4 regions of the Pseudomonas sp. ADAK18 genome follow, and region 2 is predicted to be linked to each of the others. Evidence: predicted binding sites of a transcription regulator. Region 2 holds the regulator's gene; each other region holds the start of a gene.
The links. The regulator FliA, encoded in region 2, starts transcription of late flagellar genes. The targets are predictions, from matches to a motif close to CTAAAGTTTNNNNNNNNNNNGCCGNTAA.

Region 1 (2,202 bases), 1.1 Mb from region 2:
ATGTGGCCCATGGCGTCTTCCATGCGTTGCATGGAACCGGTCATTTGGGCGATTTCCGCCAGTTGGTGGCGCGCGCCTTTTTCCAGAGTACCGCTGGCGTGGGCAAGTTCCTGGCCGAGTTGGCCGAGGCCGTGGGAGTCGCGGGCGACGCCGTCGATCAGGCCGGTGATCTGAGTGAGAAAGTGGTCGAAGCGGGTGGCGAGGGAGACGTGGATTTTTTCCGGGTCGTCCTTGGCGGCCTCACCGCTGAACTGGGTGGTGACGGCGAGCATTTTTTCGAGCATTTCCTGGCTTTCTACTGCTTCGGTCTGGCTGTGCACGGCGAGGTAGAGCAGGGCGACGGTCTCCATGACCACGTAGAAGGCGTGGACGAAAATCATGTTCCAGCCTCCGTGATGCTCCATCACAAACACAGGGAAACCCTGGTGCTGCAAGGCGTGGAACACCACGTGGTGCACTGCAATGGTGACGGCGGCCACCAGGATGGGCAGCCAGTCGCGGTAGAAGGTCAGCACCGCCAGCAGCGCGAAGATGCCGAAGTGCGATTCGATGACGCCTTGGGTCTGGTTGATGTGCAAGGCAGCCATGACCATCAGGCCAACGCCAAGCGCGCAACGCATCAGGCGTGTGCCGCCGATGACGCGATAGGACAGGGTGAGCACCACGCAGGTGCCGCCTCCCACGAAGAGCGCTTGAAGCAGGGTGTCGTGCCAGAAAGCCAGGCCCAGAGAGAACAGGCCCATCAGCCAGATCAGGGCGAGCATAATGCGGTCGGCTTTGCGGTAGTGCTCGATGAATCGGGCTTGCGCAGGCATTCACTCGTACTCCATGGGGGCTGGCCAAGTTCAAGCAGGCATGCGAGGTGCCACACGCGCATGCGGGGAGCGAATCAGACGTAAGGGAACGCTGATCGATTGATGCAAGAAGGTTATCGGCATCATTGGGACGGGCTTTAGGTCGGTAACGGCCAGAGCAGCCGTTAGACACCTATTAAGCCGAATGGGTAATTGGGTCTCACTGAAAACGTAGTCAATTGAACATCCGGCTCTTGCGATAAAGCCTCACAGGTTCGAGGCTAATTTATAGGGTCTCTCTGCTCAGCCATCACTTCAGATTGCTCTGAAAAAAACTTGCCAGTTTGTCAAAAGGAATGAGGTCGACTCGATCATAAAGGTCAACATGGCCAGCGCCAGCAATGATGACGAGCTCCTTGGGTTGACCCGCGAGCTTGTACGCTTCTTCGCTGAATTCTCTCGAGTGCGCATCGGCTCCGGCGATGAACAGCATCGGACGAGGTGAAATCGTCTCGATGTCATTGAACGGGTAGAAGTTCATGAATTTGATGTTGCTCGTCAGCGTAGGGTGCGTGGTCAACTCTTTGGATGAGCTGGCTGGCGTGTATTCACCGCGCGGTGTGCGATAGAAATCATAGAACTCACGCTGGATCGGGTGAGTATTCTCGTCCAGTTGGTGCACCGTACCGCTGGTGTAGAGGGTTTGACCGCTCGTGAACTCGACATAACGCTGCTGTACCGCTTGTGCGATGGTCTCTTTGCGTTGTTCAAGTGTCTGCGCATGCTTCAGGCCATTGCGATTGGCGGCGCCCATGTCATACATGCTAACCGTTGCGATGGCTTTCATACGTGGGTCGATCTTGGCCGCGCTGATAACGAAGCTACCGCTGCCACAGATGCCGAGTGCACCAATCCGCTCCTTGTCGATAAAAGGCCGGGTACCGAGAAAATCCACCGCCGCGCTGAAGTCCTCGGCATAAATATCCGGCGAGACAGCATTGCGCGGCAACCCTTCGCTTTCGCCCCAGAATGAAAGATCCAGGGACAGTGTCACGAAGCCTTTTTCCGCCATTTTGGTGGCATATAGATTAGCGCTTTGTTCCTTGACCGCGCCCATTGGGTGGCCAACAACAATCGCAGGGCTCCTGGTTTTGGCGTCTGGTTTTTTGGGGATAAACAGATTGCCCGACACGTTCATTTGATACTGATTTTTGAAGTTGACCTTTTGCACGGTCACTTTGTCGCTGGTATAAAAATTATCCGCACCGTTAGACATATCGGCTCCTACTGCTGAGAGTGAACTGACAAGAAGCGTTAATAAAACAATGATCTTTTTCATTGGAATCCCTATCGATGCAAAGTAGTCAGTTTTGGGAAAACATCACTTTCACCGCATGACGACCTAAAA
Region 2 (2,202 bases):
CAATGCAGTGAATGGCTTGACCACGTAACCGTTGACCCCAGCCTGGGCGGCTTCAATGATCTGTTCACGCTTGGCTTCGGCGGTCACCATCAGCACAGGAAGGCTGCGCAGTTTTTCATCGGCGCGCACGTGGCGCAGCAAGTCGATACCGGTCATGCCCGGCATGTTCCAGTCGGTTACCAGAAAGTCGATGCTCCCGCTGTTGAGGATCGGAATCGCCGTGGTGCCGTCATCCGCCTCGACCGTGTTAGTGAACCCAAGGTCACGCAACAGGTTTTTTATGATCCGCCGCATCGTTGAGAAGTCATCAACGATGAGGATTTTCATGTTCTTGTCCAATTCGACCTCCAAGCAGTCTTAAACGCGTCCAGCACCTGGGCGCGCCATTTCAATCATTCAGGCGTTACAAATAAGGACTACTGAGGCGCACCACGGGTTGAAACCGCCAGGGCTTTTGGCCCGGACGGTATCATTCGCAGTGTCCCCACACTGCCTGTCAGCGCGCTCGCCACTCTCCCAAACGCCCCCGCAAGCGGGCCGCGCACTGGCTGTGTAACTGGCTGACCCGCGATTCGCTGACCCCCAGGACTTCACCGATTTCCTTGAGGTTCAGCTCTTCGTCGTAGTACAGCGCCAACACCAGTCGCTCACGCTCCGGCAAATTGGCAATCGCGTCCGCCAGTGCGCTCTGGAAGCGTTCATCTTCCAGATCGCGTGACGGTTCGAGATGAGCACTCGCGCCGTCCTCGTGCAGCCCCTCATGTTCGCCGTCCTGCAAAAGGTCGTCGAAACTGAACAGGCGACTGCCCAAGGTATCGTTCAAAATCCCGTAGTAATCGTCGAGACTCAATTGGAGTTCGGCCGCAACTTCGTGATCTTTAGCGTCGCGACCGGTTTTTGCTTCAATTGAGCGAATGGCGTCACTCACCATCCGGGTATTGCGGTGGACCGAACGCGGCGCCCAATCACCTTTACGGACCTCGTCGAGCATCGCACCACGGATGCGGATACCCGCATACGTCTCGAAACTCGCACCCTTGCTCGCGTCGTATTTGGTCGACACTTCAAGCAAGCCGATCATCCCGGCCTGGATCAGGTCTTCGACCTGGACACTGGCGGGCAATCGGGCCAGCAAGTGATAGGCAATGCGCTTGACCAGTGGCGCATAGCGCTCGATCAATTCGCCTTGGCTGTCACGTGCCGACTTCTTGTAAAGGTTGTAGCCGCTGGATGTCATAGCACCGGTCCTGCGCTCGTCTGATGCACCAATCGCTCGACGAAAAACTCCAGATGCCCCCGGGGATTGGCGGGCAGTGGCCACGTATCGACCTTCTGGGCAATAGCCTTGAACGCCAGTGCGCACTTCGAACGAGGGAACGCTTCATAGACTGCACGCTGCTTTTGCACAGCCTTGCGCACACACTCGTCATAGGGAACTGCGCCGACGTATTGTAAGGCGACATCGAGGAAGCGATCCGTGACCTTGGTCAACTTGGCGAACAGGTTTCGCCCTTCTTGCGGGCTTTGGGCCATGTTGGCCAGCACCCTGAAGCGGTTCATGCCGTAGTCACGGTTAAGCAGTTTGATCAGGGCGTAAGCGTCGGTGATCGAGGTGGGTTCGTCGCACACCACCAGCAGTACTTCTTGCGCGGCGCGCACGAAGCTGACCACGGACTCACCGATCCCGGCGGCGGTGTCGATCACCAGCACGTCGAGGTTGTCGCCAATGTCACTGAAGGCCTGGATCAGGCCGGCATGCTGCGCCGGGCTCAGATGCACCATGCTCTGGGTGCCTGAGGCAGCCGGCACGATGCGGATACCACCAGGGCCCTGCAACAATACGTCGCGCAGCTCACAGCGGCCTTCGATGACATCGGCCAGGGTATGTTTGGGTGTCAGTCCCAGCAGAACATCAACGTTCGCCAGGCCCAGGTCGGCATCCAACAGCATGACGCGACGGCCAAGCTCTGCCAGGGCCAGGGACAAATTCACTGACACGTTAGTTTTCCCGACGCCACCTTTGCCGCCGGTCACCGCGATCACCTGTACGGGATGCATGCTGCCCATGTTCGTTCTTTACCTTGTCTTGCTTAGACGCAGGCTACATAGGTTGGCTGCGGTAGGAGCTTGCAGGCCATCAATGTAGATACATTGCACTGTCGTTTTATGTTGCGTGTTCAGATTCACCTCAGCCGACCCGTT
Region 3 (2,202 bases), 860 kb from region 2:
TGATCGGTCTCGATCTTTTGGCTGTTGACGCCGGCGCTGGTCTGTTCAGTGACGGCTGACAATTCTTCGGCAGCGCTGGCGATCTGGGTCACGCCGTCGCGGATACCGGTGATCAACTCGCGCAAAGTGCTGCCCATGCGCTGGATGCCTTGTTGCAACACGCCGAGTTCGTCGCGACGGGTCACTTGGATGGTGTGGCTCAGGTCTCCGGAGGCAATGCGTTCGACCACGGCCAGGGTGTCGCGCAGCGGCCGGGTGATCTGGCGAGTGATGATCAGCGCGGCGATGATGCCCACCAGCAATGCCAGGATAGTGCTGATCAATTGCAGGCTGCGGGCCTGGGTACTTTCCAGGTCGCGGCGCTCCAGCTGGATGTCGTACAGCTTGTCGCTGATGCCGAGGATATCGGCGCCTTGTACGGTCATTTCCTGGCGAGCCAGAACGATATTGGCGCTGGCGGCCTTATAGTTTTGCAGTGCGCTGCGATAGGCGCCAAGGGCGGTCTCCAGCGAGTTCAGTTGGGTTTGCTGGGTGGCGCCAAACACGTTGCCAAGGTCTTTCAGGCCGTTGATGGCCGCATCGACCTGCGCTGCTGCGCGAGCCTCGGTAGCGGCATTGGTATCTCCGGTGTAGCCACGTACTTCATAGCGGGCGCGTTGGAACTGTTCCTTGGCGTCGGTGATGGCTTTGAATTGGTCAAAGCGGTCATCACTCAGCGGCATCTGGCGCACATGGGTGTCCAGCGCGTCAATCAAGGCACCGGCCGCATCAGCACGGTCACCCATGGCTTGGCGTGCGGCGTTGCCGGCACGGTAGGCCTCGCGCATTTTGTTCAGGGACTGCTGGTAGGCGGTGATGACGCTTTTCTGTTGGTTGAGCAGCTTGAGGTTTTCCGGGCTCTTGAAACTGGTCAGCAGCTTTTGCTGTTGCGCGACAAAACCGTCGAGGCTGGTCTGTACGTTTTGCGCCACGGTTTCGTCGCCGTTGGCCAGCATGTACTGCAGGCGAACAATGCGCAGCTTGGTCAGCGAGGCGTTGAGCTGGGTGATGTCGCTCATCCAGTTGCTGCGGTCGATCAACCCGCCGAGGCTGGTCCAGCCGGTGAGGGCCAGGATCGAAGTCAGGAGCAGGACCAGGCCGAAGCCCAGGCCCAGCTTCAGGTTGACGCTGATGTTGCCGAACCAAGTATTCATCGAATTCCTCCAGGAACAGATTGCGTGACATCAGTTGCTGGAAGTTCGCCCAGCCGATGGATAGTCAGGAGGTATCGGCAGCCTTGGCGAGAGCTGAAACGGTTTTTTTGCGAAGGTGGGGTTCACGGATAAACGGTTGTGGGTGGCAAGCGCCCGAGGGTGGACGATGCTGGCGATAGCGGTTCTCATCGGCAGGCAATGCCGTTAGAGTACCGCCCGCCCGAGAACTGAGTCCCGGGCTTTTGCACATGGAGTTTTACCTTGAACCACGTCAGTAAAATCGCTGCTTCCCTGTTGTTGGCCCTGGCTGTCAGTGGCTGTACCGGTACCGCGATGAAGACCCAGCAACTGGATTCGAGCCAATACACAGTGATTGGTCACAGTGAAGCAACGGCCACCGGCGTACTGCTGCTGGGCGTTATCCCAATCAAACAGAACAACCGTTTCGTGCGCGCTCAAACCGCTGCCATCCAGGCCAAGGGTGGCGACGCGATGATCAATACCCAAATCCAGGAAAACTGGTTCTGGGCATGGGTTCTGACCGGCTACACCACCAAGGTGTCGGGTGACGTGGTCAAGCTGAAAACCGCTCAATAAGAGCGCGAAGGAGCGCTTGTTCAAGCGCTCCTCTCTGATCACTGCTCGACAAGGAAATAAGGCTGACGGTTCACCGCCATCGCCTTGACCACCTTTACCGGTACGCCCAGGCGTTCGGTATTGTCCACCAGGGCGATGTTGCCCGGCTTGGCGGCGAGGTAGCTTCTGAGCTCCGACTCCGTCTGCAGAATCGGCAGGTACGCCTGCATATAGAACACTCCGGCGCCCGCGATCCGCTCGTTCGGTTGATACAGCGCCACCTCTTTCCCCTCGGCTTGCAGCGCCTGGATCTGGCTGATCACTGGCACAAACGATTGGCGTACATCGGCCTTGGGCGCAAACCAGAACGCAGCGATCAGGTAGCAGGCAATCACGAAGGTGAAGAAGCCTCCCACCAGTCCCCAACGATGGC
Region 4 (2,202 bases), 1.3 Mb from region 2:
GATGGCCTTCGCCTATTTCCTGGTGTTCCCGCTGATCTTCAAGTTCTTCGCCGCCGCCACCCCGGCCGGCGTGGAGATGATGACCGACATCACCAGCTACCTCGACTTCGTGATGACGTTGTTCTTCGCCTTTGGCGTGGCCTTCGAGATTCCGGTGGCTGTGGTGCTGTTGGTGTGGATCGGCGTGGTCGACGTCAAATACCTGCGCAAGATCCGCCCGTACGTGATCATCGGCTGCTTCGTGGTCGGCATGATCCTGACTCCGCCGGACATCTTCTCCCAGACCTTGCTGGCCGTACCAATGTGGATGCTGTTCGAAATTGGCATCCTGTTTGGCAGCCTGGTGAGCAAGCGCGGCGAGCATCCGGATGACCAGCCCGCCGACGACGACCAGCCGCCAGCGACTCAGCCGTGAACCTGCTGCTGCTTGAGGAGGCCGACTTTATCGCGGCCGACCGGGTGATCCTGCGCGATCGGCGCCTGGTGCATATGCAGGAAGTTCATCGTGCGGTAGTAGGCGACAGCCTGCGAGTCGGACGAATTGGCGGGTTGATGGGCAACGCTGAGTTGCTGCGCCTGGAAGCCCATGAAGCGGAGCTGCGGGTCAGCCTCGATCAGCCGCCACCGGCAAAACTGCCACTGACCCTGCTGCTGGCCCTGCCCCGCCCGAAAATGCTCCGTCGCGTCCTGCAAACCGTGGCCTCCATGGGCGTGCCACGGGTAGTGCTGGTCAATAGCTATCGGGTGGAAAAGAGCTTCTGGCAGACGCCGTTCCTGGAGCCCGAAGCGGTTCGCGAGCAGTTGATTCTTGGCCTGGAACAAGCCCGGGACACCGTACTGCCCGAGATCATCATCGAAAAGCGCTTCAAGCCCTTTGTTGAAGATCGTTTGCCCTCCCTGGCCCACGGCACGCTCGGCCTGATCGGCCACCCTGGCGACTACCCTTCCTGCCCGCGTGGCCTGGATGAGCCTGTGACCCTGGCCATCGGCCCGGAAGGCGGCTGGATCCCCTACGAGGTGGACCTGCTGGCCAAGGCCGGTTTGCAGCCGGTGCAACTAGGTGCACGAATCCTGCGAGTCGAGACCGCCGTTACAGCCCTGCTCGCCCGCCTGTTCTGACAACCACAGGGACAATAATCCCCCTTCCTGCCTGAAATACCTCAACCACTTGAGGGCCTGCTTCGCAGCCCAACGCGGGCAAGCCCGCTCGCCACAGAATCTTTAGCGCCTACAGAATCCCGCGCCCCTGCCGATAGCCCTTGAATAAGTCCAAGCCTTGTTCAAAGGGAGTTCGCAGCATGTATCGTTGGTTAGCCGAGAATCTGGGGAATGTGAGTGTCAATCGCAAGCTGGGCATAGGCTTTGGCCTGGTGTTGATATTGACCTTGTTGATCAGCTTCACCGGCTGGACCGGCCTTGGCGGCGTGATCAGCCGCGGTGACAAGCTGGGCTTTATCTCCAGCCTCAATGAGCTGACCCAGGAATTACGCCTGGCGCGCTTGGACTATGAAATGCGCCGTGGCGAACAGGGTCCGGCGGCAGTCAACGACCTGCTGGGCCAATTGGACACCGGCCTGAAAACTGCTCGCAGCCTGATCGAACAACTGGCCGATATCGCCCTGATCGATGAGCAATTAGCTGCTGTTGAGCAATACAAGCGCGCATTTACCGCCATGACCCAGGCGGGTGCCAATCGCGAAGACGCCCGCAGCAAGCTCGGTGATACGGCCGACAACGCGGTACTCAAGGTCGGTGAAGTCGAGAAGTCGCTGCTGCAAGGCGACAGCGTCAGTCAATTCAACAACGTAGTCGACCTGAGCAAGCTGATCCAGCAGGCACGCTTCCAAGTGCGCGGTTACACCTACAGTGCCAAGGTTGAGGCAGAACAGCCGGCCCTGGACGCTATCGACAACGCCCTGAAGAAAATCACCAGCCTTAACGGCCAATTGCCGGAGCAATATCAGGCCAACCTGCAACAGGCCAGCGTATCGCTGCAAGCCTACCGCGCTGCTGTCAGTCAGTACCGAGATTCCCAGGTAGCCAGTGCGGCGGCGATGAAAATCATGGCCGAACAAGGCGACGTCCTGCTGGACCACAGCAAAAAGCTCACGATCTCGCAAACCGTGGTCCGCGACACCGACACGGCACACGCCAAGAACCTGTTGCTGCTGGCCACCGCCCTCGCGCTGGTCTTCGGCATAG

Region 1: HKK55_RS08920 (methyl-accepting chemotaxis protein) is a predicted target of FliA. The motif match lies at 929-956, and genes of this name have one in related genera.
Region 3: HKK55_RS00275 (methyl-accepting chemotaxis protein) is a predicted target of FliA. The motif match lies at 1,265-1,292, and genes of this name have one in related genera.
Region 4: HKK55_RS27640 (methyl-accepting chemotaxis protein) is a predicted target of FliA. The motif match lies at 1,229-1,256, and genes of this name have one in related genera.

Annotation. Positions count from the first base shown of each region.
Region 1 is NZ_CP052859.1:1,982,185-1,984,386, forward strand. Features, by position in the region: gene HKK55_RS08920 (methyl-accepting chemotaxis protein) at 1-815, opposite strand, end outside; gene HKK55_RS08925 (alpha/beta hydrolase) at 1,105-2,133, opposite strand; gene HKK55_RS08930 (cyclophilin-like fold protein) at 2,159-2,202, opposite strand, start outside.
Region 2 is NZ_CP052859.1:928,310-930,511, reverse strand. Features, by position in the region: gene HKK55_RS04290 (chemotaxis response regulator CheY) at 1-327, opposite strand, end outside; gene fliA (RNA polymerase sigma factor FliA) at 497-1,237, opposite strand; gene fleN (flagellar synthesis regulator FleN) at 1,234-2,067, opposite strand; gene flhF (flagellar biosynthesis protein FlhF) at 2,189-2,202, opposite strand, start outside.
Region 3 is NZ_CP052859.1:68,395-70,596, forward strand. Features, by position in the region: gene HKK55_RS00275 (methyl-accepting chemotaxis protein) at 1-1,193, opposite strand, end outside; gene HKK55_RS00280 (hypothetical protein) at 1,455-1,790, shown strand; gene HKK55_RS00285 (glycosyltransferase family 39 protein) at 1,829-2,202, opposite strand, start outside.
Region 4 is NZ_CP052859.1:6,122,419-6,124,620, reverse strand. Features, by position in the region: gene tatC (twin-arginine translocase subunit TatC) at 1-415, shown strand, start outside; gene HKK55_RS27645 (16S rRNA (uracil(1498)-N(3))-methyltransferase) at 412-1,119, shown strand; gene HKK55_RS27640 (methyl-accepting chemotaxis protein) at 1,299-2,202, shown strand, end outside.